One region of the Streptomyces coeruleofuscus genome, then DNA from elsewhere that is predicted to be linked to it. Evidence: riboswitches for the same ligand, from Rfam matches in the RefSeq annotation. Region 1 holds a riboswitch; each other region holds the start of a gene.
The links. A riboswitch is a leader RNA that binds a small molecule or an ion and turns the genes downstream of it on or off. The one in region 1 is predicted to bind cyclic di-AMP.
Positions count from the first base shown of each region.

Region 2: it holds a riboswitch for cyclic di-AMP, as region 1 does, so the genes downstream of both, ABFX81_RS38180 (LysM peptidoglycan-binding domain-containing protein) here and ABFX81_RS11255 (peptidoglycan DD-metalloendopeptidase family protein) in region 1, are expected to answer to the same signal.
Region 3: it holds a riboswitch for cyclic di-AMP, as region 1 does, so the genes downstream of both, ABFX81_RS16190 (NlpC/P60 family protein) here and ABFX81_RS11255 (peptidoglycan DD-metalloendopeptidase family protein) in region 1, are expected to answer to the same signal.
Region 4: it holds a riboswitch for cyclic di-AMP, as region 1 does, so the genes downstream of both, ABFX81_RS23625 (transglycosylase family protein) here and ABFX81_RS11255 (peptidoglycan DD-metalloendopeptidase family protein) in region 1, are expected to answer to the same signal.

Region 1 is NZ_BAAASE010000002.1:887,849-895,090, reverse strand. Features, by position in the region: gene lhgO (L-2-hydroxyglutarate oxidase) at 1-451, shown strand, start outside; gene trmB (tRNA (guanosine(46)-N7)-methyltransferase TrmB) at 661-1,494, shown strand; gene ABFX81_RS11265 (PrsW family intramembrane metalloprotease) at 1,570-2,928, shown strand; gene ABFX81_RS11260 (aldo/keto reductase) at 2,953-3,897, opposite strand; gene ABFX81_RS11255 (peptidoglycan DD-metalloendopeptidase family protein) at 4,004-5,035, opposite strand; cyclic di-AMP (ydaO/yuaA leader) riboswitch at 5,047-5,203, opposite strand; tRNA gene ABFX81_RS11250 (tRNA-Met) at 5,493-5,566, opposite strand; gene ABFX81_RS11245 (dihydrofolate reductase family protein) at 5,679-6,872, opposite strand; gene ABFX81_RS11240 (MarR family transcriptional regulator) at 6,962-7,242, shown strand, end outside.
Region 2 is NZ_BAAASE010000015.1:12,553-19,794, forward strand. Features, by position in the region: gene ABFX81_RS38165 (ABC transporter ATP-binding protein) at 1-520, opposite strand, end outside; gene ABFX81_RS38170 (outer membrane lipoprotein carrier protein LolA) at 547-1,785, opposite strand; gene ABFX81_RS38175 (polyprenyl synthetase family protein) at 2,017-3,027, opposite strand; cyclic di-AMP (ydaO/yuaA leader) riboswitch at 3,558-3,731, shown strand; gene ABFX81_RS38180 (LysM peptidoglycan-binding domain-containing protein) at 3,735-4,502, shown strand; gene ABFX81_RS38185 (Cof-type HAD-IIB family hydrolase) at 4,466-5,323, opposite strand; gene ABFX81_RS38190 (GNAT family N-acetyltransferase) at 5,515-6,579, shown strand; gene ABFX81_RS38195 (glycosyltransferase family 2 protein) at 6,598-7,242, shown strand, end outside.
Region 3 is NZ_BAAASE010000004.1:165,558-172,799, forward strand. Features, by position in the region: gene ABFX81_RS16175 (NlpC/P60 family protein) at 1-501, opposite strand, end outside; gene ABFX81_RS16180 (hypothetical protein) at 925-1,278, shown strand; gene ABFX81_RS16185 (SLAC1 family transporter) at 1,256-2,269, opposite strand; gene ABFX81_RS16190 (NlpC/P60 family protein) at 2,380-3,564, opposite strand; cyclic di-AMP (ydaO/yuaA leader) riboswitch at 3,573-3,749, opposite strand; gene pcrA (DNA helicase PcrA) at 4,039-6,543, shown strand; gene ABFX81_RS16200 (M23 family metallopeptidase) at 6,593-7,242, opposite strand, start outside.
Region 4 is NZ_BAAASE010000006.1:33,890-41,131, forward strand. Features, by position in the region: gene ABFX81_RS23605 (Ppx/GppA phosphatase family protein) at 1-543, opposite strand, end outside; gene ABFX81_RS23610 (DUF501 domain-containing protein) at 540-1,070, opposite strand; gene ABFX81_RS23615 (septum formation initiator family protein) at 1,116-1,592, opposite strand; gene eno (phosphopyruvate hydratase) at 1,697-2,977, opposite strand; gene ABFX81_RS23625 (transglycosylase family protein) at 3,243-3,923, opposite strand; cyclic di-AMP (ydaO/yuaA leader) riboswitch at 3,928-4,106, opposite strand; gene ABFX81_RS23630 (transglycosylase family protein) at 4,335-5,294, opposite strand; gene ABFX81_RS23635 (cytochrome P450) at 5,442-6,707, opposite strand; gene ABFX81_RS23640 (hypothetical protein) at 6,799-7,182, shown strand; gene ABFX81_RS23645 (nucleoside triphosphate pyrophosphohydrolase) at 7,199-7,242, opposite strand, start outside.

The sequences.
Region 1 (7,242 bases):
GTTCCCGTTCCTCGGGGTGCACCTCACGCGCGGGATCGACGGGGGTGTCCACATCGGGCCCAACGCGGTGCCGGCGCTGGCCCGCGAGGGGTACGGGTGGGGGACGGTCCGGGTGCGGGAGCTGGGGTCGACGCTGGCCTGGCCCGGCTCCTGGCGGATCGCCAGGCGGCACTGGCGGTACGGGGCGGGGGAGCTGCGGCGGTCGGTGTCCAAGGGGGCGTTCACGGAGGCGGTGCGGAGGTTGTTGCCCGGGGTGTCCGAGGACGACCTGGTGCCGACGGCGGCGGGGGTGCGGGCACAGGCCGTGCTGCGTGACGGCACGCTGGTGGACGACTTCCTGTTCCGCGAGGGCCCTCGCACGGTGCATGTGCTGAACGCGCCGTCTCCCGCGGCTACGGCGTCCCTGCCGATCGGCAGGGAGGTGGCGCGCAGGGCGTTGAGCGCGCTGTGACCGACCAGTCGCTGGGGTTTCGAGGTGCTCGGCGTGGTTGCGGAGGCCGGGGCGTCGCGCAGCTCGGCACGACGAGGTGCCGCTTCTTTGGGACGGGTGCCGCCCTGGGGGTACCTCCCAGGCCCTTAAGGCACTGGGGGAGGCACGATTGCCCGCAGCCAGGGCCACACCCCCGGCGACCACATGCCGGCCGTAAAATCGGCCTCACTGTGTCTGACTCCGTGAATACCCCCGAACCCTCCCAGCCCACCACCTCCGGTGCCTCCATCCGGCACAGCCGGGCCAAGGGTGAGCCGCGCTTTCCCGATGGGCCGAAGGCCGATCCCGCCGGGTCGCACTTCGAGCGGCGGATCCGGAGTTTCCAGCCGCGGCGGAGCCGGGTCACAGCCGGTCAGGCGGACGCGCTTCAGCGGCTGTGGCCCAAGTGGGGCCTCGACATCGACGGCAGCCGTACCCTCGACCTCGCCGACCTGTTCGGCAACGACAACCCCGTCGTCCTGGAGATCGGCTTCGGCATGGGCGAGGCCACCGCCCAGATGGCCGCGGCCGACCCCACCACCAACATCCTCGCCGTCGACGTCCACACCCCCGGCCAGGGCAACCTGCTCAATCTCGCGGACCGGAACGGCCTGTCCAACGTCCGGGTCGGCAACGGCGACGCGATCATCCTCCTCCGCGAGATGCTGGCCCCGGACTCCCTCGACGGCCTGCGCGTCTACTTCCCCGACCCGTGGCCCAAGAAGCGGCACCACAAGCGCAGGATCATCCAGCCGGACTTCCTGACCCTCGCGGCGAGCCGCCTCAGGCCTGGCGCGATCGTGCACTGCGCCACCGACTGGGAACCGTACGCCGAACAGATGCTCGACGTGCTCACGGCACACCCCGACTTCGAGAACACGCAGGCGGACGGCGGTTTCGCGCCCCGTCCCGACTTCCGTCCCCTGACTCGTTTCGAGGGCCAGGGACTGGACAAGGGACATGTCGTGAACGACCTCGTCTTCCGCCGCGTACAGCACGTGGACCAACCCCCCGCAGGCGCCTGACCGCACGCGCACCACACCCGCACCCGCGTCCCTTCCGCCTGCGGACAGCGCCCATCCGTCGTTAGGGTCAATGCCGTGGCCACCTGCCCCCCACACCCCTGTCCCCGTGGTCCCGTCGACGGCGCACCCGCCGCCGGCCCCCTGCGGCACGCCCACTGGTGGCAACGCGCCTGGGTGCGCTACGGGGCGCTGACCACGCTCCTCGCGATATCCGGCCTCGTCATCCTCGCCCTGGTCCGCGAGGAGACCGGCACGGAGGGGTTCCTGGTCGGGCTGGGGCTGGCCACGCTCCCGGTGCCCCTGCTCATAGCCGCGTTCCGCTGGCTGGACCGGGTCGAGCCGGGCCCCTGGCGCAACCTGCTGTTCTGCTTCGCCTGGGGCGCCTGCGCGGCGGCGCTGATAGCGATCGTCGCCAACAGCTTCGCGACCAGATGGATAGCGACGGCGACGGCGGACCCGTCCAGCGCGGACACGCTCGGCGCGACCGTCATAGCCCCGGTGGTCGAGGAGACGGCCAAGGCGGCGGCCGTCTTACTGGTCTTCCTCTTCCGGCGCCGTGACTTCACCGGCATCCTCGACGGAGTGGTCGTAGCCGGCGTCACCGCCACCGGCTTCGCGTTCACGGAGAACATCCTCTACCTGGGCACCGCCTTCGGCACCGACCAGCTCACCGGCGGCACCGGCATCGCCTCCGTCACGGCGGCGACCTTCTTCGTGCGCATCATCATGTCGCCGTTCGCGCACCCGCTCTTCACCGTCCTCACGGGCATCGGCTTCGGCATCTCCGCGCTCGCGGCGGACCGCCAGCACATCCGCCGCGTCGCCTTCCCGCTCTCCGGACTGCTGCTCGCGATGGGCCTGCACGCGATGTGGAACGGCTCGTCGGCGTTCGGCGAGTACGGGTTCTTCGCCGTGTACGCGGCGTTCATGGTGCCCATCTTCGGGCTGCTGACGTGGCTGGTGATCTGGACACGGCAGCGGGAGCTGAAGACCGTGCGGACGGAGCTGCCCGCCTACGCCGTGGCCGGCTGGCTGTCCCCGGTCGAACCGTACGCCCTCGGCTCGATGCGGGCCCGGCGGATCGCCCGCCAGTACGCCCGCCGCCACGCGGGCAGGGCGGCGGCGCGGCAGGTCGCGCAGTACGAGGGGTACGCGACGTCCCTGGCGTTCCTGCGGCACCGGGGCCGCCGCGGCCGCGCCGGTGCCGACTTCGTCGTACGGGAACGGGAACTGCTGGACGAACTGTGGCGGCGCCGGGAGACGGCCCGCCCCGCGCTGGACTACGCCGCGCGGATCACGGCCCCTCCGGTACCGGTGACGGCCCCGCCGTGGCCGGTGTACGGGGCGTACGGGTACGGCTGTCCGACGACTCCGGCAACGGCGCCGACGACGTCGGCAACCCCGTACCCGGCGTACAACCCGTACCGGTCGTAGCCCCATGCCCGGGCGGGGAACCGCTCAGGCCGAAGCCTCCGTGAGCCGCCCGAGCTCCGCCTCCGTCAGCGTCAGCTCCCCGACCCCGGTCAACGCGGGCAGCTGCTCCACCGTCCGCGCGGAAGCGATCGGCGCCACCACCGTCGGCTGGGCCGCGAGCCAGGCGAGGGCGACCGTGGCGACGGGGACGTCGTGGGCCGCGGCGATCTCGTCGAGGGCGTCGAGGACCCGGCGGCCCCGCTCGGTCTCCAGGTGCTTGGCGGCACCGCCCGCCCGCGCGCTGTCGACGCTCGTACCGGGCCGGTACTTGCCGGTCAGGAAGCCCGACGCGAGCGCGTAGTACGGGACGGCCGCCAGGCCGGTCCGCGCGGCGAGGTCCTGGAGCTCGCCCTCGTAGGTGTCGCGGGAGACCAGGTTGTAGTGGGGCTGGAGGGCCACGTAGCGGGCGAGCCCCTCGCGGTCGGAGAACTCCAGGGAGGCCCGCAGCCGCTCCGCGGAGATGTTGGAGGCGGCGATATGCCGCACCTTCCCGGCCGTCACGAGTTCGTCGAGCGCGCCGATGATCTCCTCGACCGGCACGTCGGGCTTGTCGTAGTGGGTGTAGTAGAGGTCGATGTAGTCGGTGCCGAGGCGCCGCAGGGAGGCGTCGGCGGCGGCCTTGATGTTGGCGGCGGACAGGCCCTGGAACTCGGGGTGCTGGCTGACCTTCGTGGCGACGACGACGTCCGCGCGGTTGCCGCGCGACGTCAGCCACTTGCCGAGGACGGTCTCGGACTCGCCGCCCTGGTTGCCGTCCACCCACGCCGAGTAGACGTCGGCGGAGTCGACGAAGTTGCCGCCGGCGGCGGTGTACGCGTCGAGGACGGCGAACGACTGTGCCTCGTCCGCGGTCCAGCCGAAGACGTTGCCGCCGAGGGCGAGCGGGAAGACCTCGAGGTCGGAGGAGCCCAGCTTGCGAAGAGAAGTCATGCTCCGTGTCAACGGCCGTGCGGGGGAGCCTCATTCCGGAGCGGACGCAAAACTCCCGTGAACGCCCCCGCACGAAACCCCCGCACGAGACCGGAAACGCCGTCGCTCAGACGCTCAGGCCCTTGCCCCGCAGCCACGCCAGCGGGTCGACCCCGTTGGTGGACCCACCGGTGTGGACTTCCATGTGCAGGTGCGCCCCGGTGACGTTGCCGGTCGCGCCCACGCGGCCGATGACGTCACCCGTGCTGACCTTCTGGCCGACGCTGACGCCGATGGACGACTGGTGCGCGTACCAGATCTCCGTGCCGTCATCGAGGGTGAGGACCGTCTTGTAGCCGTACGACCCGTTCCAGCCCGCCTCGGTGATGGTGCCGCTGTGCACCGCCTTGATCGGCGTGCCCGTGGGGGCGGCGAAGTCGAGACCGGTGTGGTAGCCGGAGGACCAGTAGGCGCCGGCCTGACCGAAGGTCGAGGTGATGGTGTACGCGGAGGTCGGCAGCGTGTACTGCTTGGCGAGGGCGGCGAGCCGCTCGGCCTCGGCCTTCTTCCGGGCCTCCTCCTCCGCCTTCCGCTTGGCTTCGGCGGCCTTGGCCTTGGCTTCCTGCTCCGCCTTGGCGGCGGCTTCCGCTGCCGCCTTCTGGGCGGCGTCCGCGGCGTCCTGCGCGGCCTTGGTCTCGATCTGCTCCTGCTGGTGCTCGACCTGCGCCATGATCCGGGCGCGCAGGGCCTCACCGGCGCCGGAGGTGCCCTGCTCGGTGTCGGCGGCCGCGGTGCCGAGGTCGCTGAGCGGGGTGGCCGAGGCTTCGGGGGTGTCGTCGTCCGAAATGAGGGAACCCACCGAGGGAAGGTCCGGAACGGAGATCGACACCGGCGGCTTGCCGGTCTGGGCGCTGGCCATGCCGCCCGCGCCCACGGCGGCTATGACGCCGACGCCCAGGACGGTGGAGCTGCGGGCGAGGCCTCCGCCGCGCTGCTTGGTGACGCGATGCCGGCCACGGACGGGACGGATGGACTCCGCGGTGGGGTTCCATTCCTGGAACGGGCCCTCTTCGGTGCGGTGACCGCCGTAGCCGAAGGTTTCGGTGTCGCGCTGGTTGTGCGCGGACGGGGCCGCGGGGGCAGGCCGGTTGGACGCCACGTGGGCGTACTCCTTTCCTTCCTTCTCGCCTACCGGGTTAGCTGACGGGTTCGGAGCAGGAAGGTCTCCTACGCGCGTATAACTGCCGTGCTTCCACGGCGGCTTACGCCCGATTCACCCCAAGTAGTGGTTCCCCGGTTCCCTTTCGGGATTCGGCGCGTGCGCACGGAGCCGCCTTCTGTGACGGCTGGGACGACCGCGCTGCGTTATCGAACGTTAATGGAGGCGCGGTGGGGATTCCAGCGATTCCGCTTGATCATTAACCTTTTTCGCGCGGACCAACCTGCCATGACCGGCTTAAATCGGACGAGTTGACCGCTTCGTAAGTGACTCACGGGTTTTGACGGTGTGTCAGTTGTGATGCGGAGTGGTGAGATTCGCTCACCGACAGTAATGAAGAACCCATGGAAACAACCGAGGGCCGGAACCCTTTCGGATTCCGGCCCTCGGCCTTCAGTAGCGGGGACAGGATTTGAACCTGCGACCTCTGGGTTATGAGCCCAGCGAGCTACCGAGCTGCTCCACCCCGCGTCGTTGTGACTCCAGTGTACGCCATCCGCGGGACCCCTCGCGCACACCCGGTGCTCAGCGGCCCGGGTTGCCCGCGTGGGTGGGCCGCAGTTCCTGTTGGGCCAGCCCGCGGTCAGTGCGGCAGGTGGCGGTTGGGGGCCTTGGCCCGCTCCTCGTGTTCCGGGAGGACGACGACCTCCACTCCTCCGGCCTCCAGGACGCCGCTGCCGTCGGCCGCCGCCACGAAGGTGTCCGGCTCGCGCCAGGCCGTGACCACGCGCCGTACGCCCGCGTCGAGGATCAGCCGGGCGCAGGGCGCGGGGCGGGAGGCCCGGCGGGCGCAGGGCTCCAGGCTGCTGTAGACGGTCGCGCCGGCGAGCCTGGGGTCGGCCGGGTCGGTCTTCGCCAGGGCCGCCTCCTCGGCGTGCACGACCGGGTCGCCGCCCTCCCGGGAGTGGCCGCGGGCCAGCTCCGTGCCGTCGGCCGCGACCACCACCGCGCCGACGCTGAACGCCGTGTCCGACGGAGGACACTGGGCCGCCAGTTCGCAGGCGAGGGCCAGCCAGTGGTGGTCGGCGGCGACGGGGAGCGGGCCGGCGCCGGGAGCGGTCGGCTCGTAGCGCATGAGGACCACGTCCTCGATCCGCCGGGTCTCCAGCAGCCGGAGCCGGCCGGACTGATAGCCGCCGGGCCCGAAGAGGCGGGGCGCCTCGGAGTCGCCGACGAAGAGCGGGGCGAGGACGAGCTGGAGTTCGTCGGCCAGGCCCTGGGTGAGGAGCTGGGTGTGGATCAGGCCGCCGCCCTCGACCATGAGCCGCCGTACGCCCCGGACGTCGTGCAGGTGGGTGAGGAGCCGTCGCCAGTCGAGGTCGGCGCCGAGCGGGACGACGTCGGTGGCACCTGTGGCTGTGGCCCCTGTGGCATGTGTGGCATGTGGGGCATTGGTGGCTGCTTCGGTGGCGAGGCCGAGGGCACGGGCGCGTTCGGCGCCCTCGTCGGTGGTGTAGAGGACCTTCTCGCCGCCGGTGTGCCAGAACTGTGCCGCCGGGTCGAGGTCACCGGAGCCGCTGACCGTGACCTTGAGGGGGTACTCCGGCAGGCCGGCTGCCGTGCGGGCGGCGCGCCGCTCGGGTGAGTTGACCAGCAGGCGCGGGTTGTCGGCGCGGACGGTGCCGGCGCCGATCAGGATCGCGTCGACGGAGGCCCGGACCTCGTCGACCCGGTCGAAGTCGGCCGGGCTGGACAGGAGCAGGCGTTCGGGGCCGGTGTCGTCCAGGTAGCCGTCGAGGGAGACGGCGGCGGACAGCAGGACGTACGGGTGGGGCATCGACGCTCCCGGCTCGTGGAAACTCGTGGCGGACGGCGGACGGCGGACTCGGGCTTGGTTCAAGTTTGAAACAAACCTACACTGGGTGCATGACGACTCGCTGGCTCACCCCCGAGGAGCAACGCGCCTGGCGCGCGTACATCGCCGCATCGCTGCTCCTGGAGGACGCGATCGACCGGCAGCTCCAGCAGGACGCCGGCATGCCTCACCTGTACTACTCCATCCTGTCCGTCCTGTCGGAGTCCCCGGAGCGGCGGTTGCGCATGACCGATCTCGCCGAGCGGCTGAAGATCACGCGCAGCCGGCTGACGTACGCGGTGACACGGCTGGAGAAGGACGGCATGGTGCGGCGCGAGGCCTGCCGGTACGA
Region 2 (7,242 bases), on a different contig from region 1:
GCGGCTGGAGCAGCGCGGCCGCGAGGCCCAGGCGCTGTTTCATGCCCAGCGAGTAGGCCTTGGCCTTCTTGCCCGCGGCGGCCGTCAGGCCCACCCGGTCCAGCGCGGCGGCGACCCGGGCCTTGCGGGTGCGCGGATCGGCGGCCGGGTCGGCGGAGTCGTACCGGATCAGGTTGTCGCGGCCGGAGAGGAAGCCGTACAGGGCCGGGCCCTCGATGAGGGCGCCGACGTGCGGCAGCACTGCGCGGGTGGACCGGGGCATGGGCCGCCCGAGCACCCGTGCCGTGCCGGCGGTGGGATCGATGAGGCCCATCAGCATGCGGATGGTGGTGGTCTTGCCGGAGCCGTTGGGGCCGAGGAAGCCGAAGACGCTGCCCGCCGGGACGGTCAGGTCGAGGCCGTCGACGGCGAGCTGTCCGCCGCGGTAGCGCTTGGTGAGCGAGCGGGTGGCGATGACCGGTTCCCCGGCCTCGGCCCGCACCTCGCGGTGCTCCGGCTCCGCGGCGGACAGTTCGCCCATCGGCTTCCTCGTTCTCTTGAGAGGACTTACTTCCCGGCGTCGGCCGCCTTCACGAGCGCGTCCTTGGTGACGGCGCCCACGTAGACCTTGCCGTCGTCGGTGATCAGGGCGTTGATCAGGCGGGTCGAGAAGACCGTGCCCGAGCCGAACTTGCCGGTGACCTTGTCGCCGAGCGAGTCGATGAAGCCGCCGAACTCGCCGCCGGCCTTGCCCGAGGGCACGCCCTCGCCGCCGGTGTCGAAGGTGGCTATGGAGCTCCAGCCCTCGCCGATGGTCTTCATGCCGTCGAGGCCCTTGCCGAGGTCCTCCCCGGCCTTGGGGGCGTGCTCGCGCGGTCCGCCCTTCTCGAAGCCCTTGCCGAAGTCCTTGTCGGAGCCCTTGCCGGCGTCCTTCTCCTCGGTGACCTTCGCGCCCTTGGGCGGGGTGAAGTCGAAGGTGGACGCGGCCGGCTTGGCGAAGCTGACCTGGGTGAAGCCCGCGTCGACGACGGCGGCGCCGCCGCTCGCCGGTGTCAGCGTGAACTTCAGCGGCATGCCGGTCTCGGCGTCCACGGCCACGCTGACCGCGCCGACCGTCGAGCCGGACTGCTTCGGCTTGACGACCAGCTTGTAGGCGTCCCGGCCGGCGACCTGGGCGGTGCCGTCCACGCTCACGGATGTCGTGTCGTCGACGGCCTTCAGGGCCTCCTCGGCGAAGTCCTTCGGCGTGGCCGGCGGCTGCTCCTTCTCGTGCTCCGGGCTCTCGGAGGCGGTGCCGTGGTAGACCTCGTTCGACTTGCTGTCGTAGCCCCAGACGTCCTTGCCGTTGTGGACGAGGCTGTACTCGGCGGCGTTCTCCAGCAGGGACAGCTTCTGCTTGTCCGGGCCGTCGGCCGCGATGCGCAGGGTGTGCGTGCCGGAGGCCAGTTCCGTGAGCTTGGCCGTCGGGTCGGCGGAGGAGCCGCCCTCGCCCTGGCCCGCGGCGCCGGACATCAGGCTGCTCTCCAGGCCGCCGAGGTCCGGCAGGCCGAGGTCCGTGCTGATCTTCACCGTGCCGGACAGCTGCTGGACGTCCGACTTGGCGATCTTCTCGATGAGCTGCTGGGCGGTGATCTTCGGGAGGTCGGGGTCACCGGAGTCGGCGAGTGCGGGGACCAGCCCGATCGTCGCGGCCGCCACCCCCATCACCGTGACCGGGACGACGTACCGCGCGGCTTTGCGCCGCCCGGAGCGCCGCTCGTCGGCCTCCCCGCCGGTCGTGCTGTCGTCGGATGCGTACGGTGCCATGTGTGCCCTACCTCCGTGATCGGCGGCGGCTGTCCGTGTCGTCCACGCACTCGTCCCTGAGCCGCCATTCTCACCCGAACTGGTGAGGAGTGGTGTTTTCCGTGGTGTCCATCTGACCAAATCGGCCAGGGAGATACGTCAGACCCCGGGCTCAACTCCACGTACTGCTGCGGTATGACACGACAGGGCTGCTTCTCCCCCGACCCGTAGGGGTCGTGCAGGGAAGAAGGGCTAGCCGGCCCGGTGCACCACCGCGTCGGACAGCTCCACCAGCGCCGTCTTCGCGGTGCACTCGGGCAGCGGCGCCAGCGCCGAGCGGGCGTCCTGCGCGTAGCGGATCGTGTCCTGGCGGGCCTGTTCCAGCGCCGGGTGGGCGCGCAGCAGGCGCAGGGCCTCGGCGTGCCGGTCGTCGTCGGTGAGGTCGGAGTCCAGCAGCTCGCACAGGGCGACGTCGTCCGCGAGTCCGAGCCGGGCGGCGCGCTCGCGCAGCCGCAGCACCGGCAGCGTGGGGATGCCCTCGCGCAGGTCGGTGCCGGGGGTCTTGCCGGACTCGTGGGAGTCGGAGGCGATGTCCAGGACGTCGTCCGCGAGCTGGAAGGCGACACCGAGCCGCTCGCCGTACTGGGTGAGCACGTCCACGACCGTCTCGTCGGCGCCGGACATCATCGCGCCGAACCGGCACGACACCGCCACCAGGGAACCGGTCTTGCCGCCCAGCACGTCCAGGTAGTGCTCGACGGGGTCGCGGCCGTCCTGAGGGCCGGCCGTCTCCAGGATCTGCCCGGTCACCAGCCGCTCGAACGCCTCGGCCTGTACCCGCACCGCCTCCGGGCCGAGGTCGGCCAGGATGTGCGAGGCGCGGGCGAAGAGGAAGTCGCCGGTGAGGACCGCGACGGAGTTGCCCCAGCGGGCGTTCGCGCTCGCCACCCCGCGGCGCACGGCGGCCTCGTCCATCACGTCGTCGTGGTACAGCGTGGCAAGGTGGGTCAGCTCCACGACGACGGCCGACGGCACGATCCCGGGCGCGTACCGGTCGCCGAACTGGGCGGAGAGCATCACGAGCAGCGGACGGAACCGCTTGCCGCCGGCCCGGACCAGGTGCTGGGCGGCCTCCGTGATGAAGGGCACCTCACTCTTGGTGGCCTCGAGCAAGCCTTCCTCGACAGCCGCCATCCCGGCCTGGACATCGGCTTCCAGAGCCTGGTCCCGCACGCTCAGCCCGAACGGCCCGACGTCGGTCACGAGGGGTCTCCTGTCTGCTGGTGTCTGCCGGTGTGTCTGCTGGTGTGTGCCGGTGATTACGCGGTTTGTCGATAGGTCGCTGCCATCACTCGAGTCAGCGTATCCGGTCACGTTTCGATCACCGCCAGCACCCATGGTTACAGGCCGGGCGGTATCCGATCACGACCGCAATATTTTCGATCAGCTCATAAGAGCAGACATTTATCGACTTACCAGGAAGTACTGGGCTATGTGCGATTTGCCGTATTGAGTAAGCAAATTCCTCTTGGCGTGCATTGCCCCATGGACTTGTGATCAGTGAGTTGAATCACGTTATCCCCTGTGACGCCCCACTCCGGCACCAACCCGTACCTCCTTCCGCCGAACGTCAGTTGAGCCTTGGCTCCCGCAAAGGATCAAGCGGCTCATATCCCCCTGACCAAGGTCGACCGGCGCGACGTGTGACTCAGGTGCTTGTTCCCGACATGTGCTCTCGCATACGTTCCGGGCCTGTCCGGCGGACGCCGAATCCTGCCACCGCCCGGACTCCCCACACGAACCCACTCACTCACGCATGGCAGGAGCGGGGGACCCAGGTAAGTCGCCGGTCCGCACAGCGGAACGGCTCGGGGTGAAGCCGCCCACGGCATACAGCACCGTGGGCGGCCGGGCACCTCCCGGCCCGAACCCGACAGCTCACCTCGCAGGCGTCGGAGAGGAATATCGCCATGCCCCGAGGCAAGCACCGTCGCCCCAGAAACAACCAGCTCACCCGCCGTGCCGTGGCCGTCGGCACCGGCGGAGCGGCACTCACGCTCCCGCTGCTCGGCGCGACGCAGGCCAGCGCCGCCCAGCCGAGCCAGAGCGCACCCGCCGCCGCACAGTCCGTGCCGCAGGCGGCCCAGCCCGCCAAGTCCCTCACCTACACCGTGGCCAAGGGCGACTCGCTCTACCGCATCGCGGACAAGTACGACGTGTCGGGCGGCTGGAAGCAGCTCTACAAGGACAACCGCTCCACCGTCGGCGACGACCCGAAGCTGATCCACCCGGGTCTGAAGCTGAAGGTGAAGACGGCCGAGGCGGGCGCCGCGAAGAAGTCGGCGACCAAGTCCTCCGCCCCCGCCAAGCCCGCCGGTGGCGTCGCGAAGGCCACCCAGGCCTCCGCGAAGACCTACGCCGACAACCTGGACGGCTGGATCCGCGAGGCGCTGGACATCATGGCGCAGAAGGGGATCCCGGGTTCGTACGACGGCATCTACCGCAACGTCATGCGCGAGTCGTCGGGCAACCCCCAGGCCATCAACAACTGGGACTCGAACGCCGCCAAGGGCACCCCGTCCAAGGGTCTGCTCCAGACCATCGACCCGACCTTCCAGGCCTACCACGTGGACGGCACGTCGTGGGACCCGTACGACCCGGTCGCCAACATCACCGCGGCCTGCAACTACGCGGCCGCCCGCTACGGCTCGATCGACAACGTCAACGGCCCGTACTGAGCCGTCCGAGCCGTCCCGCCCAGCAGTCGTTCGAGGACGACGGCGATGCCGTCGTCCTCGTTCGACAGGGTGACCTCGTCGGCCACGGCCTTGAGTTCGGGATGGGCGTTGGCCATCGCCACCCCGTGAGCGGCCCAGTCGAACATCGGGATGTCGTTGGGCATGTCGCCGAAGGCGACGGTGTCCGCCGGCCGCAGCCCCAGGTGCTCGGCCGCCAGCGCCAGACCCGTCGCCTTGGTGACGCCGCACGGCTGGAGCTCGACCGTGCCGGGCCCCGACATCGTCACCGTCGCGAGTGAACCGACCACCGAGCGGGCCGTCGCCGCCAACTCGTCGTCCGTCAGGTACGGGTGGCGCAGCAGCACCTTGCTGATGGGCTCGCCCCACAGCTCGTCGCGCCGGTCGACCCGTACCGCGGGCAGGGTCGGGTGCGGCATGAGATAGCCCGGCTCGATGAGCGTGAGCCCGTCGACCCCGTCCTGGTCGACCGCGGCGTACACCTGCCCCACCTCGGCCTCGATCTTGCCGAGGGCGGTCTCGGCCAGTTCCCGGTCCAGCGTGATGGACCACAGCAGCCGGTCCGCGCCGGCGTCGTACACCTGCGCGCCCTGCCCGCACACCGCGAGCCCCGTACAGCCGAGGTCGTCCAGGAGCGGCCGTACTCTCGGCGCCGGCCGGCCCGTCACCACGAGGTGCTGGGCACCGGCGTCCGCCACCCGCGCGAGCGCGGCGAGGGACCGGTCGGACAGGGTGTCGTCGCCGCGCAGCAGCGTCCCGTCCAGGTCGGTGGCGATGAGTGAATATGCGATGGGTGCGGCCATGATCAGAGAATACGGACAGCGCGCCCCTTCGTTTCATCGCGCGTCGGACGCCGATTGCCCGGTTGAAGGCCTCTGCACCAGTTGCAACAACATGGTCCGCTACCTACCGTCAGGGCCGTCTCGGGCGGTACCTTCCAAGTGTCCAGGGGGGACTTGATCGGGGGGTCAGGTTGAGCAGTGGGCGCATACGTGTGGCTCGGCCCGGAGAGCTCGGCGAGGGGGAGAGGGAGCGCTGGCGCGCGCTGCGCGCTGCGTCGGAAGCGCCGCGCAACCCCTTCATGGAACCGGAGTTCAGCGATGCCGTCGGTCTGGTGAGGCCGCGGGCGCGGGTCGCGGTGGTGTACGAGGGGCTGGAGCCGGTCGGCTTCCTGCCCCATGAGCGGGGCCCGTTGGGGCAGGGCCGGGCGATCGGACTCGGCGTCTCGGACGCGCAGGGCGCGATCCTGCGGCCCGGCCTGGACCTGGACACGGGTGAACTGCTGCGGGCCTGCGCGCTGTCGAGCTTCGCCTTCGACAACCTGGAGGCCGAGCAGCGGCTGTTCGTCCGGTACGCGGCCGAGGAGCACGCCACCTACGTCATCGACGTGGAGAAGGGCTACGAGACGTACGAGTCGGTGCTGCGCGCCCAGTCGCCGAAGTTCCTGAAGACGACTTTGGCCAAGGAGCGCAGGCTGGGCCGGCAGGTCGGCGACCTGCGGTTCGTCTTCGACGAGCGCGACCCGGCCGGGCTGCGCACCCTCATGGAGTGGAAGTCGGCGCAGTACCGCAGGACGGGCCGCCGGGACCGGTTCGCCCGGGAGTGGATCACCCGGCTCGTGGGGCGGCTGGCCCGGACCCGGGCGCCGGAGTGCAGCGGCACGCTGTCCGTGCTGTACGCCGGGGACCGGCCGCTGGCCGCGCACTTCGGGCTGCGCTCGGCCTCGGTCCTGGCCTGCTGGTTCCCGGCCTACGACCCGGAGTTCGCGAAGTACTCGCCGGGTCTGGTGCTGCACCTGCGCATGGCCGAGGCGGCGGCCGCCGAGGGCATCGGCATGCTCGATCTGGGGCGGGGTGCGGCCGAGTACAAGGACGCGCTGAAGACGGGCGAACTGCCCGTGTACGAGGGCGCGGTGACGCGTCCGGGGGCGGGCGCGGCGCTGCACTGGCTGAGCCGCGAGCCGGCGCGCCGCGTGCACAGTTTCGTCCGCGGCAGGCCACAGCTCGCGTCGCTGGCCGCGCGGACCCTGAAGGGCGTGGCTCGGCTGCGCCGTACCTGACGACGAGGGGGTGGGCGCATGGCGCGTTCGGCACGTGCGCAGGAGGAGATACGGCGGTTCCTGGACATCGGGGCGGTGCAGGTCGCCGAGCTGGACCTCGACGGCGACGAGGCGGTGCTCAGACCGGGCCCGGGGAGTCCACCGGTGACGCACGGCGAGGTGTTCGTGCTGGTCAGGCGAGGTGGGCGGCCCGTGGGGACGCTGCTCGCGCGAGTACCGGAGGGGGCGGACGCGAAGTCCGTGCTCACGGCGCGGGCGCGGGCGGAGTGTGCGCCGGCGCCCGCGCCCGCTCGTGGACCCGGGGCAGCCGGCGACCCCGGGGAAGCCGGCGAGTCCGGGGCAGCCGGCGAGTCCGGGGAGCCGCCGTACGCGAGTGTCGTCATCGCGACCCGGGAACGGGCCGGGCAGCTGGCCCGGGCGCTGGACTCGCTGCTGGCGCAGGACCATCCGCGGTTCGAGATCGTGGTCGTGGACAACGCTCCCGTGACGAGCGAGACGCGGGAGCTGGTCGAGCGGAAGTACGCCGAGCGCGTGCGGTACGTCCGCGAGCCGGTGCCCGGCCTCGCGGTCGCGCACAACACGGGGCTCGCGGCCGTGCGGGGCGAGGTGGTCGCCTTCACGGACGACGACGTCGTCGCCGATCCGCGCTGGCTGACCGAGCTG
Region 3 (7,242 bases), on a different contig from region 1:
GATGTGGGCGGCTCCGCGCAGCTGCTCGATCTCCCGGAGCTGCCGGCGTACGCGCGCGACGTCGGCCTGCTGCCGGTTGCCGGCCCGCTCGACGAACTCGGCGTTCTGGAGGTACCGGTCGGGGTCGTCGGACAGGACGAGCTGGACCGCGGGGTCGAGGCCGCCCCCGCGGTACTGGGCGGCGGCGACCGAACCCAGTGCCTCGCGGGCGGCGTTGAACCGTTCCTCCTTGCGTGCCGCCTGGTCCTGGAGGTCCTTCAGCCGCTGTCCGGCCGCCTCTGCCTTCTCCTTCGCGCCGTTGTACTTCTCGGTGGCGACCTCCGCCTCCTGGTACAGCTCGTCCACCTTGGCCTTGACCTGGCCGGGGGTGAGCTCGGGTTCGGCGTGTCCGGTGCCGTCGAAGCCCGTCGCGGTCGCCGCGCCCGCCAGGGCGATCGTGGCGGCCGTACGGGCCTTGTTGCCGCTCGCGGAGCGCTGGCGGGGCTTGCGGTGCGCTGCCACCTGGGGGCCACGTCCTTTCCTGCGACCGCCGGCGGGTGCGTACGGCCGCCAGGGGGAGCGGACGGGCGGCCTGCGCGTCCGGCGACGGCCCGCACAGGGGGAGCGGACCGCCGCCGGGCCTTCTCGGCGGTGGTGTCCGACTGCCGCCCCTGGCCCGGGCGGCGGTGGGGAGCCGGGCACCTGGGGGAGGACGCTAAACCTCGTCGCGGCGGCCCGGTGGCGGGTGCGCGGAAGTGTCCCGAGAGGACCGGCGGTGACCGTATGCGACCGTGAGCTGGTCTCGCCGTCGTCGCCTTAACTCAGCGTGATGACCGATGCGCCGAATCATGGGCGCGGGACGGCGGACGGGTGCTATGGGCGCATATATGCATCCGACGGGCCGGTGTCGGGCGGCTGTGGAGCCCCTGATTAGGCTCCGGCCTCATGGACGTACTCATCCACCTCTTCGTCGGCCTCCACATCATCGGCATCGCAGCCCTCCTGGGCGGTTTCCTCACCCAGATGAAGGCGATGGGCGCGGGCACCGCCCGCTACACCCCGGCGATGCTGCACGGCGCGCTGACGATGCTGGTCACCGGTGTGATCCTGGTCGGCCTCAACCAGGCCGACGACCAGACCGTGAACAACATCAAGATCGGCGTGAAGCTGGCCCTGCTGATCGTGATCCTCGGCCTGGTCTACGTGAAACGGGACGACGAGAAGGTGGACAAGAGCCTTTTCGGCCTGGTCGGGGCGCTGACCACGGCGAACGTTTTCATCGCCGTGCTCTGGACCTGACCCGGCCGGGCAGGACGTAGGTCCGGGCCGAGGCGACCGCCCAGGCGGTGACCGCGAGCCACGCGGCCACCGCGACCCACAGCAAGACCTCCCCGAGGCCGTCGAGCCAGGAGACGTCGAGGGCGGCGGCGACGGCCAGTGCCGCCGCCGCCGTCTTGGCCCAGGCGAACACGGTCGCCCAGCGGCGGATGTCGTGACGGGGGCGGGGCCGTAGGAACTCGGCGGCGAGCAGGACGGCGCAGCCGGCCAGTGCGAGCACGAGCAGCACGACCGTCACATGGCGCAGGACGCCGCGGTCGTCGTCGTTCCACAGGTACAGGCGTGCGCTGTCGGAGCTGATCAGCCGCGCCCCGGCCAGCGCCGAGATGGCGAGCGCCCCGCCCGCGAGCCAGTGGTCGCCGCGCCCTTCGGCCACCTGCCGCACATCGAAACGGGCCAGGGCGAGGACGTACAGCACGAGCCCCAGCCAGAAGAGCACCAGCGCGGCGTGCGCGAGCCAGGCCGCCGACTCGGCAGCGGCGAGCGTGGCGCCGAGCACGGCGAGTCCCTGCGTGGCCATGCAGCGCGCGAACACCGTGCCGGGCCGGCGCCGCTCCCCGTCCTGCGCGGGGAGGGCCAGCGGCACGGGCCAGAGCAGCACGGCCAGCACCAGCAGTGCCGCCGCCAGGGACTGCGAGCCGGCCGCCGAGAAGCCGGTGCCCAGGACGGCCGTCGCCGCCACGGTGGTGAGGGCGGCCGTCGCCACGGTGTCCAGGAGGCCCGGCAGGGCCGCGTACGCCCGCCGTCTCGTGCCGGCGAGCAGCAGCCGCAGGGTGAAGTCCGCGGCGAGCATCAGCCAGGCCGCGCAGGCCAGGCCGAGGACGATGCGGGAGAGGACGCCGTACCCCGCCAGATCCAGACCGACCGCAAGGGTGCCGGTCGCCAGCACGGCGGCACTCGCGGACGGCGCTCGCTGCGCCCACCAGGCGGTGGAGGGGGAGGGGCCGGGCATGGAGCCGATGCTAGGAGGCGCCGCGTCCGTTCCAGGCGGGGCACGCGCGCGTGCGCTGCCAAAAGCGTGAGTGCCCTCACGCGCGCGTGCCCGCGGTGACGTGCGGGCCCTCAGGCCGGCCGCACCACGCTGTGGATCGACGACTCGCCGTCGTAGTAGATCGATTCCTCGCGCACATAGGTGCCGGGCTTCGGGGCGTGGATCATCATGCCGTTGCCGATGTAGATGCCGACGTGTGAGAGGTCGTCGTAGAAGAAGACCAGGTCACCGGGCTGCGCATTGGTCAGGGAAACGGTCGTGCCGGCGTTGACCTGGTCCCACGTCGTGCGCGGCAGGGTGACACCGGCGGCCTTCCACGCGGCCTGGGTGAGGCCGGAGCAGTCGTAGGAGCCGGGGCCGACGGCGCCCCAGACGTACGGCTTGCCGATCTGGGCGCGGGCGAAGGCGAGGGCCTTCTCGGCCTTGGTGGCGTACGAGGAGTCGGCCGGGGCCGTCGAGGAGGACGAGCCCGTCGAGGAGGACGCTCCCGACGACGAGGACGCTTCGCTCTCCTGCTGCTGGGCGGCCTCCTCCTGCGCCTGCTGCTGTGCGGCCTGCTGCCGGGCCAGCTCGGCGGCCTTGCGGGCGGCCTCCTGCTGCTTCTCCCTCTCGATCGCCGCGAGCCGCGCCTTCTCCTCGGCGGTCAGCTTCGACAGCAGTTCGCGCGCCTCGGCGAGCTTCCGCTGGACGGTCGCCTTGGCCGTCTTCAGGTCGCCCTGCGTCTCGTTGAGCGTCTCGAGGCTCTCGGTGGCCTCCTGACGCTTCTTCATCGTCTCGGACTGCTGGGTGACGTAGTCGTCGACCGCGATCTTCTGACGGCCGGTCATCCGGTCCATCAGCTGGGTCTGGTCGAAGTAGTCCTGCGGGGTGTCCGCGAGCAGGAACGTCGCCGTGTCCGGGGCGGAGGCACCGGTGCGGTACTGGGCGGCGGCGAACGAACCCAGTTTCTCCCGCGCCTCGTTGAGCTTCTGGGTGCGCTGCGCGACGCCGTCGAGGAGGGTGTCGACGCGCTTGCGCTGCTTCGCGGTCTTCTCCTTGGCCGCGTTGTACTTGTCGGTGGCCGACTCGGCCTGGCGGTAGAGGTCGTCGACCTTCTTCTCGACTTCCTCCAGGCTCGGCTTGTCGTCGGCCTCGGGGGCGGCGTTGGCCGACTGGGACAGCAGGGCCACGGACGTGAGGGCCGCCGTTGCGAGGGCGGGGGTCCGTATGCCTGCGACGCGCGTACCCGCGGGACGCGACTTGCGGTGCGACGCCAAGGGAGGCGACTCCTTCCATGCTCCGCCTACCGGGTTAGCTGTCGGGTTCGGGCGGGTACATCGGAAGGGTTGCCCTACGGCCGTCTCCGCGAAGGGCGGAGTGGGGCCGATTCACCCCAGAGTTCTCGGTTGGGTCCCCGGCTCCGGCTGCCGCTGCGGCACACCGGACTCGGCGGAGGCCGCGCGGCCCGGCGACGTTCGCCGGTGGGGGTCGTGCGGCCTGCCCGCACGGTAGCCAACTGGTGTGGCCCTTGTGAAGGTTGATGGGCGATATGCCCGATACATTTTCGTGACCTTAGCCGAGAGTGTCGCCGAGCGTCACCGGTGGAGGGGGGTTGGTCATGAGTTCGTCATAATTGTGACGGCGTAGCGGGCTGTGATCGTGCGTGGATGCAGGGTGACGAGGGGATCCTTTCGGCGATGTTCTCAGGGCGGCGGCGGGCTGTCAGTGGGGCGCCCTAGACTCGGAGAGCGATGAGCAGCCTCTTTGACGACAGCTTCCTGGCGGACCTCCAGGCCCAGCGGGGCCCCGCGGACGAGCCCCCGCCGCCACCCGAGGACGATCACGTACCGGAGCCGGTTCCGGACGATCTGTTCGGCGGGAAGTTCGACGTGCCCCCGGACCGTGACGCCTATTACCGCGACGGCGCCCCGCGCCCGGTGGTGGACACCGCCACCCTCCTGGAGGGGCTGAACGACAACCAGCGCGCCGCCGTCGTCCACTCCGGCTCCCCGCTGCTCATCGTGGCCGGCGCCGGCTCCGGCAAGACCCGCGTGCTGACGCACCGCATCGCCCACCTGCTCGCCGAGCGGGGTGTGCACCCGGGCCAGATCCTCGCGATCACCTTCACCAACAAGGCCGCGGGCGAGATGAAGGAACGCGTCGAGCAGCTCGTCGGCCCGCGGGCGAACGCGATGTGGGTGATGACCTTCCACAGCGCGTGCGTGCGCATCCTGCGGCGCGAGAGCAAGAAGCTCGGCTTCACGTCCTCCTTCTCGATCTACGACGCCGCCGACTCCAAGCGCCTGATGGCCCTGGTCTGCCGCGACCTGGACCTCGACCCCAAGCGCTTCCCGCCGAAGTCCTTCAGCGCCAAGGTCAGCAACCTGAAGAACGAGCTGATCGACGAGGAGGACTTCGCCGCCCAGGCCTCCGACGGCTTCGAGAAGACCCTCGCCCAGGCCTACGCGATGTACCAGTCGCGGCTGCGCGAGGCGAACGCCCTCGACTTCGACGACCTGATCATGACGACGGTCAACCTGCTCCGCGCCTTCCCGGACGTCGCCGAGCACTACCGCCGCCGCTTCCGCCATGTCCTGGTGGACGAGTACCAGGACACCAACCACGCCCAGTACGCCCTCGTCCGGGAGCTCGTCGGCACCTCCGAGCACCCCGTCGACGTACCGCCGGGCCCGGACGACGTCCCGCCCGCCGAGCTGTGCGTGGTGGGTGACGCCGACCAGTCGATCTACGCCTTCCGCGGTGCGACGATCCGCAACATCCTCCAGTTCGAGGAGGACTACCCGGACGCGACGACGATCCTGCTGGAGCAGAACTACCGCTCCACCCAGACGATCCTCAGCGCGGCCAACGCGGTCATCGAGCGCAACGAGTCCCGCCGCCCCAAGAACCTGTGGACCAACGCGGGCACGGGCGCGCAGATCACCGGCTACGTCGCCGACACCGAACACGACGAGGCGCAGTTCGTCGCCGACGAGATAGACCGCCTCACGGACGCCGGCGACGCCAAGGCAGGCGACGTCGCCGTCTTCTACCGCACCAACGCCCAGTCCCGGGTCTTCGAAGAGATCTTCATCCGCGTCGGCCTGCCCTACAAGGTCGTCGGCGGTGTCCGCTTCTACGAGCGCAAGGAAGTCCGGGACGTCCTGGCCTACCTGCGGGTGCTCGCCAACCCGGAGGACTCGGTGCCACTGCGCCGGATCCTCAACGTCCCCAAGCGGGGCATCGGCGACCGCGCCGAGGCGATGATCGACGCCCTGGCCCAGCGCGAGAAGATCAGCTTCCCGCAGGCGCTGAAGCGCGTCGACGAGGCGTACGGCATGGCCGCGCGCTCCACCAACGCCGTCAAGCGGTTCAACACGCTGATGGAGGACCTCCGTACGATCGTCGAGTCCGGCGCCGGACCGGCCACGGTGCTGGAGGCCGTCCTGGAACGCACCGGGTACCTCGCCGAGTTGCAGGCCTCCACCGACCCGCAGGACGAGACCCGGATCGAGAACCTCCAGGAACTCGCCGCCGTCGCCATGGAGTTCGAGCAGGAGCGCGGCGAGGGCGCGGAGACCTCAGGGGCTGCCGCCCCGGGTGGCACACTGTCCGACTTCCTCGAACAGGTCGCGCTGGTCGCCGACTCCGACCAGATCCCCGACGAGGAGGACGGCGACGGCGTCATCACGCTGATGACCCTGCACACCGCCAAGGGCCTGGAGTTCCCGGTCGTCTTCCTGACCGGCATGGAGGACGGCGTCTTCCCGCACATGCGCGCCCTCGGCCAGACCAAGGAGCTGGAGGAGGAGCGGCGCCTGGCGTACGTCGGCATCACGCGCGCGCGGGAACGGCTGTATCTGACGCGGTCCACCCTGCGCAGCGCCTGGGGCCAGCCGTCGTACAACCCGCCCTCCCGGTTCCTGGAGGAGATCCCGCCGGCCCATGTGCAGTGGAAGCGGACGGGAGCGACCGCGCCCGCGTCCTCCGGACCGGTCTCCGGGGTGGCGGCCTCGCTGTCGTCGTCCCGTTCCCGTTCGTCGGCGTCGGGCGCGTCCGGTTTCGCCACGCGCCGCACCTCGGAGAAGCCGGTCGTGGGACTGGCGGTCGGGGACCGGGTCACGCACGACCAGTTCGGGCTCGGGACCGTCGTCGCGGTCAAGGGCACGGGCGCGAACGCCGAGGCCACCATCGACTTCGGGGACACCAAGCCGAAGCGGCTGCTGCTGCGGTACGCGCCGGTGGAGAAGCTGTAGGCCGGAGAGATCGGCCCCTGCCGGGCGACCGGCGGGGGCTGCCGGGACGTTACGTCGGGTCGATGCCGTGGCTGCGCAGCCACGGGAGCGGGTCGATCGCCGAGCCGCCGGCCGGGCGCACCTCGAAGTGCAGATGGGGGCCGGTCGAGTTGCCGGAGTTGCCGGAGCGCGCGATCGGATCGCCGGCCTTCACGGTCGTACCGGAGGGGACCGTGTAGGTGGAGAGGTGGCAGTACCACGTCTCCGTGCCGTCCTTCGCGGTCACGATCATCATGTTGCCGTACGCGCTGTTCCACTGCGTGCGCACGGTGCCGTCGGTCGCGGCCATCACGGTCGTGCCGTACGAGACGGGGAAGTCGATGCCGGAGTGCAGGGACATCCAGTTGATGCCGGACTGGCCGTAGTAGGCGCTGAGTCCGTGCCGGGCGACCGGCAGGGCGAACTTCGGGCGCAGCCGCTCCTTGCGGGCCGCCTCCTCCGCCGCCCGCTTCCGCTCGGCCGCCTGCTGGGCCTTGAGGTCGATGCGCTCCTGCGTGCGGCTGGCCCGGTCGGCGAAGTCGTCGGCGCCGGCGGCGAGGCTCTGAAGCTGCGTGTCCAGCTTGTTGTTGGCGGTGGCCGGTTGCACCGGCTGCGCGTCCGCCGCGGTCGTCTGCGCCTCCACGGCGCCGTCGTCGGTGAGGCTGCCGACGGAGGCGGCGG
Region 4 (7,242 bases), on a different contig from region 1:
GTCGGTCACGGCCCCGTCCCGGACCAGGTGCCGCTCGGTCATGCGGACACAGCCGATGTCCACCGAGCGTGCCGCACGGACGTGGTCGTCGCCGACGACGAACTCGGTCGAGCCGCCGCCGATGTCCACCACCAGGTAGGGCTTGGCCAGGTGGTCCCGCCCGGCGAGCTCCTTGGTGGCGCCGGTGAAGGAGAACTCGGCCTCCTGGTCCCCGGAGATCACCTCGGGCTCGACGCCCAGGATGTCCAGCACGCCGCGCACGAACTCGTCCCGGTTCTCGGCGTCCCGGGAGGCGGAGGTCGCCACGAACCGCAGCCGCTGCGCGCCGTGCTCCTTGATGATCCCGGCGTACTCGCGGCAGGCCGCGAAGGTGCGCTGGAGCGCCTCGGGGGCGAGCCGGCCGGTGCGGTCGACGCCCTGCCCGAGCCGCACGATCGTCATACGGCGGTCCAGGTCGACCAGTTCGCCGGTGGCAGGGTCGGCATCGGCGACGAGAAGCCGGATGGAGTTCGTACCGCAGTCCACGGCGGCGACACGGGTCACTGGGCGTCCTCCTCGGCGGCCGTCACGCACGGGCCCTTGAGCCACCACTCCGGCAGCATCCCGATGGCCTCGTCCCCGAGCGGGTTCACCCCGGGCCCCGCGGCGAGCGAGTGCGCCACCAGCACGTGCAGGCACTTCACCCGGTCCGGCATGCCGCCCGCGCTCGGGAAGTTCTTCAGCTCCTCGATCTCGTCACGGCGCCTGACGTAGTCCTCGTGCGCCGCTCGGTACGCCGCCGCCAGCTCCGGGTCCGAGGCAAGCCGCTCGGTCATCTCCTTCATCACGCCGTTCGCCTCCAGCGTGCCGATCGCCGAGGCGGCGCGCGGGCACGTCAGGTAGTACAGCGTGGGGAACGGCGTCCCGTCCGGCAGCCGCGGGGCCGTCTCGACGACGTCGGGCTGCCCGCACGGGCACCGGTGCGCGATCGCGCGCAGGCCGCGCGGGGGCCGGCCGAGCTGCTGCTTGAAGGCCTCGACGTCCGCGTCGGTGGGCTCGGTGCGCGGAGTGGTCGGCGGGGGCGTTTCCATGACTGTGTTCAGGCTGTCTTTCTCTGGGTGTTCTCTCGGGTCACTTCACTGGTCGGAGGCGTCGGCCTTGTCGACCCCGTCCCAGACGTTCGAGTACCAGGGGCGGTCGGCCGCCCCCAGGTCGGCGCGCGACTGCCGCGCCGCGTGCGGGTCGACGACGATGAACCCCGTCTCCCCCGGCATGACGTAGTGCAACCGCTTCCGGATCTGCTGCTCGGCGTACGCGTCGTCCTGCCAGCGCGCCTTCAGGTCGCGCAGCCGTTCGACGCGCTGCCGGGCCTGCTGCTGTTCGCGCTGGAGGTCGTCGATCTCGGCGCGCTGCGAGACGTACTCCCGCATCGGGTAGGCCAGGGCCACGATCAGCGAGCACATCACCAGGGCGAGCAGCGCGGCCCGGCCGGTCAGCCGGGAGCGGCGCGCCTGGCGCTTGGTCTGGGAGCGGTAGACCCGGGCCGCGGTCTGCTCGCCGAGCAGCCGGATCCTGGTCGCGGTGGAGAACCGGTCCCGGTCCTTCACGGCCATGTCTGTCCGCCTCCCGCTCCACCGTCATACGCGCGTACGTCCCCGGACACGGTACGGGACCGAGTACGGGGACGTACGTACGACGCTGCTACTTACGGGCCAGGTCAGCCCTTGAAGCGCGGGAAGGCCGAGCGGCCGGCGTACACCGCCGCGTCGTCGAGGATCTCCTCGATGCGCAGGAGCTGGTTGTACTTGGCGACGCGCTCGGAGCGGGCCGGGGCGCCGGTCTTGATCTGGCCGCAGTTGGTGGCGACGGCCAGGTCGGCGATGGTGACGTCCTCGGTCTCGCCGGAGCGGTGGGACATCATGCACTTGAAGCCGCTGCGCTGGGCCAGCTCGACGGCGTCCAGGGTCTCGGTGAGCGAACCGATCTGGTTGACCTTGACCAGGAGCGCGTTGGCCGCGCCCTCCTCGATGCCGCGGGCCAGGCGCTCGGGGTTGGTGACGAACAGGTCGTCGCCGACGAGCTGGACCTTGTCACCGAGCTTGTCGGTGATGGTCTTCCAGCCCTCCCAGTCGTCCTCGAACAGCGGGTCCTCGATGGAGACGAGCGGGTACGCGTCGACGAGCTCCGCGTAGTACTCGGTCATCTCGGCCGCCGAGCGCTCCTTGCCCTCGAAGGTGTAGACGCCGTCCTTGTAGAACTCGGACGCGGCCACGTCGAGGGCCAGGGCGATCTGCTCGCCGGGGGTGTAGCCGGCCTCGTTGATCGCCTCGAGGATGAGGTCGAGGGCCTCGCGGTTGGAGCCGAGGTTCGGGGCGAAGCCGCCCTCGTCGCCGAGGCCGGTGGCCAGGCCCTTCGACTTCAGGACCTTCTTCAGCGTGTGGTAGACCTCGGCGCCCCAGCGCAGGGCCTCGGAGAAGGACTCCGCGCCGATCGGAGCGATCATGAACTCCTGGATGTCCACGTTGGAGTCGGCGTGCGAGCCGCCGTTCAGGATGTTCATCATCGGCACGGGCAGCAGGTGCGCGTTCGGGCCGCCCAGGTAGCGGAACAGCGGAAGGTCGCTGGCCTCGGAGGCGGCGTGGGCGACGGCGAGGGAGACGCCGAGGATGGCGTTGGCGCCGAGGGAGCCCTTGTTGTCGGTGGCGTCCAGGTCGAACATGGCCTGGTCGATCAGGCGCTGCTCGGTGGCGTCGTAGCCGACCAGCTCCGGGCCGATCTGCTCGATGACCGCGAGGACGGCCTTCTCCACACCCTTGCCGAGGTAGCGGTTCGAGTCGCCGTCGCGCAGCTCGATGGCCTCGAAGGCGCCCGTGGAGGCGCCGGACGGGACGGCGGCACGACCGGTGCTGCCGTCGTCGAGGCCGACCTCGACCTCGACCGTGGGGTTGCCTCGGGAGTCCAGGATTTCCCGGGCTACGACGACGTCGATGGACGGCACGAGCATCTCCTTCTTGATGTGACGCGGGTACGCGGGCCGCTCGGGCCCTGCGCGGTGCGGGCCGTGGTGGCTCGCGACATGAGCCTAACCGGCTCCGAGCGATCGGCCACCGGGTCGCCCACCCCATGGACAGAACCGAGAGTAAATTGTTTCCGAACGGAACAAAGCCGGATCGCAAAGACCGGCAGAAAAAACCCCGCCCCGGTGCGTACGGGGGAAGACGCACCGGAGCGGGGAGCCCGTGGGGACGGGGGCGGGCCGCTGCTTACTTCAGGTGCAGCTGCTGGCCCGGGTAGATGAGGTTGGCGTCCTGGACGATGTCCTTGTTCAGCTCGAACAGCTTCTCCCAGCCGCCCTCGACCTTGCGCTCGGTCGCGATGGAGCTGAGGGTGTCGCCCTTGACCACCTTGTACTCGCCGTCGCCCTTCTTGACCTTCTTGCCGGTCGGGGTGGTGACGGTCTTCTGGGTCTTCTGGGTCTGGGCCGGGCGCTCGTCGGAGCGGGAGGCCGGCTGCTGCTCGGTCTGGCGGGTCTCGGTGGAGCCGCTGCTCTGCTCGGCGCCGCCGCTGTAGCCGGCGCTCGACAGGCCCTTGCCGCAGACCGGCCAGGCGCCCTTGCCCTGGCCCGCGAGGACCTTCTCGGCGATCTCGATCTGCTGCTCCTTGGTCGCCTGGTCGGCGGTGGAGGCGTACTTGGTGCCGCCGTAGCCGGACCAGGTGGAGGCGGAGAACTGCAGACCGCCGTAGTAGCCGTTGCCGGTGTTGATGGACCAGTTGCCGCCGGACTCGCACTGGGCGACGGCGTCCCACTCGGAGGCGGTGGCGGCGGAGGCGTTGCCGGCCGCCATCAGCGGGGCGGCGACGGCGGCACCGGTGACACCGGCGATGGCGATGACCCGAGAGGCCTTGGACGGACGGCGGTGCGTGCCCTTGCCGGAAAACAGCATGGAGAGATCCCCTCACCGACGCCTGCGAGGTGAGCTGTCGGGTTCGGGCCGGTTGAGTTGCCCGGCCGCGTCCCTCCCGGGACGCGGCTTCACCCCAAGCCGGACCTGCCGTCGAGTTGCCTCAACCGCCGGGCCCGGCACTTACCTTGGGTCCCCCGCTCCTGCCTACGGCGCTTGACGCGACGACTGTTCCCGTGCGGCCGCTGGCAGGATTCGGCGTTGCGGCAGCCGGAGCTCGTGGTGACGAGCGGTCATGACCGTAGACATGCGAGTCGCGGAATTTCAAAGACGATCAGGGCTTCTGAGATCTATCTCTCACCGGGCTTATACGGGACATTCGGTGCGAACCGCAGCGTGAACTCGCACGGTTTAGGGGTGACTTCCGCCGCCGTTTCCGTACTGCCCCACCAGCTACTCGTCGTCCGCTTCGACCCGTACCGCCAGCTTCTGACCGGGGCGGATGAGGTTCGGGTCGACGCCGACGGCCGCCTCGTTGCCGACGTAGAGCGCGTGCCATCCGCCGCTGAGGTCAAGGGAGTCGGCGATGGACCAGAGGCTGTCGCCGGGACGGACGACGTAGGAGCCGTCCGTCGCCTCGCGCGAGGCTTCGTCGCCGCGCGAGGCGTGCCGGCCCGCGGCCCCGGACGGACGGCCGTCCTCGGCCGCGGTGTCCTCGTCGGCACTGGGGCCGCGATGACGGCCGGAGCCGGTGTCGGTGAGGCCCGAAGAGTCGTCGTTCTGCGGCGATTTGTCAGACTTGTCACTCTCGGGTTCGGCCGAGGGAGAGCTGTCGGACTCCTGGTCCTGTGACTGGTCCTGCGTCGAGGAATCGGCGGAATCAGACGACTTGTCGGACTTGGCGGTTTCGTCCTCCGAGGTCGACGGCGCGTCAGGCGACGGCGACGCGGACGGAGAGGACGAAGGAGACGACTCGGAGGAGTCGAGCAGCCCGGGCGAGTCCGTTGCGGCGGACGAGCCGGACGTGTCCGAGTCCTTGTCCTGCTGGAGACCCGAGAGCAGCCCGCAGGTGCGCCACGCGCCGACCCCCTGGTCGGCGAGGATTCTCTCGGCCACGGCTATCTGCTGGGAACGGCTGGCCAGGTCGGCACTCGGGGCGTAGTCGAGGCCGCCGTGGTTCTCCCAGTCCTCCTGGGACAACTGGAGGCCGCCGAAGTATCCGTTGCCGGTGTTCTGGCTCCAGGCGCCGCCGGTCTCGCAGTCCGCGACCCGGTCCCAGGTCGTGCCGTCGGCCGCGCTGGCGCCGGAGGCTCCGAGGAGCGGGATCGCGATGGCGGAGCCGGTCACTCCTGCCGCGACGAGGAGAGCCGGAGCCTGGCGGGGGCGACGGTGCCGACCGTTCCCGGAGAGCATACGGAGACCTTTCGCGAGACAGCAGTGACCGGCGCGGCGCAGGGTCCCCCGGGCCGCGCTGATGATGGGTGAACGTATCGGCAGACGATCACTTGTCACAAGTTCATGCCGCGCAGATCACGTGAAGATCACATTCCTGACGGCGTGTCACCTTGGGGTCGGCGTGAACTCCACCGGCAGGGTGCGCAGCCCGCGCATGATGAGGCCGCCGCGCCATCTCAGCTCGGCCGGGTCCGCGGCGAGCCGCAGGTCCGGGAGGCGGGTGAGGAGCGCGGCGAGGGCGGCCTGGCCCTCCAGGCGGGCGAGCGGGGCGCCGAGACAGTAGTGGATGCCGTGGCCGTAACCGAGGTGCTGGTTGTCGCGGCGGGCGAGGTCGAGCACGTCCGGATCGTCGAACCGCTCCGGGTCCCGGTCCGCGGCGGCCAGGACGACGAGGACCGGGTCTCCGGGCGCGATCCGCTGCCCGCCGATGGTGAGCGGCTGCGTGGCGAACCGCCAGGTGGCGAGTTCGACGGGCCCGTCGTAGCGCAGGAGCTCCTCGACGCCGGTCTCCAGGAGGCCGGTCTCCCCGGCGGCGAGGGACGCCTGGAGTCGCGCGCGCTGCTCGGGGTGGGTGAGCAGGGCGTAGGTGCCGTTGCCGATCAGGTTCACGGTCGTCTCGAAGCCGGCGAACAGCAGGATGAAGGCCATGGCCGCGGCCTCGTTCTCGGTGAGGTGCTCACCGTGGTCGGAGGCGCGGATGAGCCCGGAGATGAGGTCCTCTCCGGGGGCGGGCTCGGTGGGCAGCGCCTCCCGCTTGCGGTGGATGAGGTCGGCGAGGTAGCCGCGCATCTTCTTCACGGACCGCGCCACGCCGCCCCTGGGCCCGCCCTGGTGACGGATCATCATCCCCGCCCAGTCGCGGAAGTCGTCCTGGTCCTCGCGGGGGACGCCGAGCAGGTCGCAGATGGCGTAGATGGGGAGCGGGAACGCGAACTCGTGGATGAGGTCGGCGGACCCCTTCTCCGCGAACCCGTCGATGAGCCCGTCCGTGAGCTCCTGCACCCGCGGCGCGAACTCAGCGACCCGTCGGGGCGTGAACGCCTTGGACACGAGCCGCCGCAGCCGGGTGTGGTCCGGCGGGTCGATGTTGAGCAGATGCGTCATCAGCTCGGCCTTGCGCTCGCCGGGGATGCCGGTCTTGCCCTTGGCGTGCGCGGGTTCGGCGTGATGCGCGGGGTTCTTGGAGAGCCGGTGGTCGGCGAGCGTCTGCTTGGCATCGGCGTACCGCGTGACCAGCCAGGCCTCCACGCCGCTGGGCAGTTCGGTGCGGTGCACGGGGGCGTGCTCGCGGAGCCAGGCGTAGGCGGGATAGGGGTCGGTGGCGAACTCCCACGAAAACAGTTCGGGCACCCCGGGCACTTCACGTCGCATGCCACGACCCTACGCAGCGCCCGGGGCACCGCCGGCCGCCACTGTCAGAGGTCATCGCTGCTCTCACCGCGTCGGGATCGAGGAGGACCAGGTGCTCGAAGGCGTGTTGATCGCGGAGAGCCTGCGGGTGGGGGCCGAGTTGGCCGGTGTCCCGCTGCGCGTCACGAAGATCGCCAGGGTGGAAGTGGAGGGCGCGGCGGCCGGGCAGCCGCAGCGGTGGACGCTCCTGGACTTCACCGGGGAGGAGGCCGACGCGGAACCGCCGGCCGAGCGGCCGGCCGCTTGCCTGGACCCGACCGGGAGCTGGTACGTCAACTACAACACCACCCCCGAGGCGTTCGTGGTCTTCCTCAGCGCGGTCTTCCGCTATCCGCGCGGCCAGGATCCACACGGGCGCGCGGAGGGCCGTCGGCGGGCACAGGGCCACGCCCGTTCCCTCGGGATCCCGGAAGCGCAGCTGGACTGGCGGGACTGACCCGCCGGGCACCGCGTCACGGCCGTCGCTCTCGGCCCTCGGCCTCCCTGATCGCGTCCC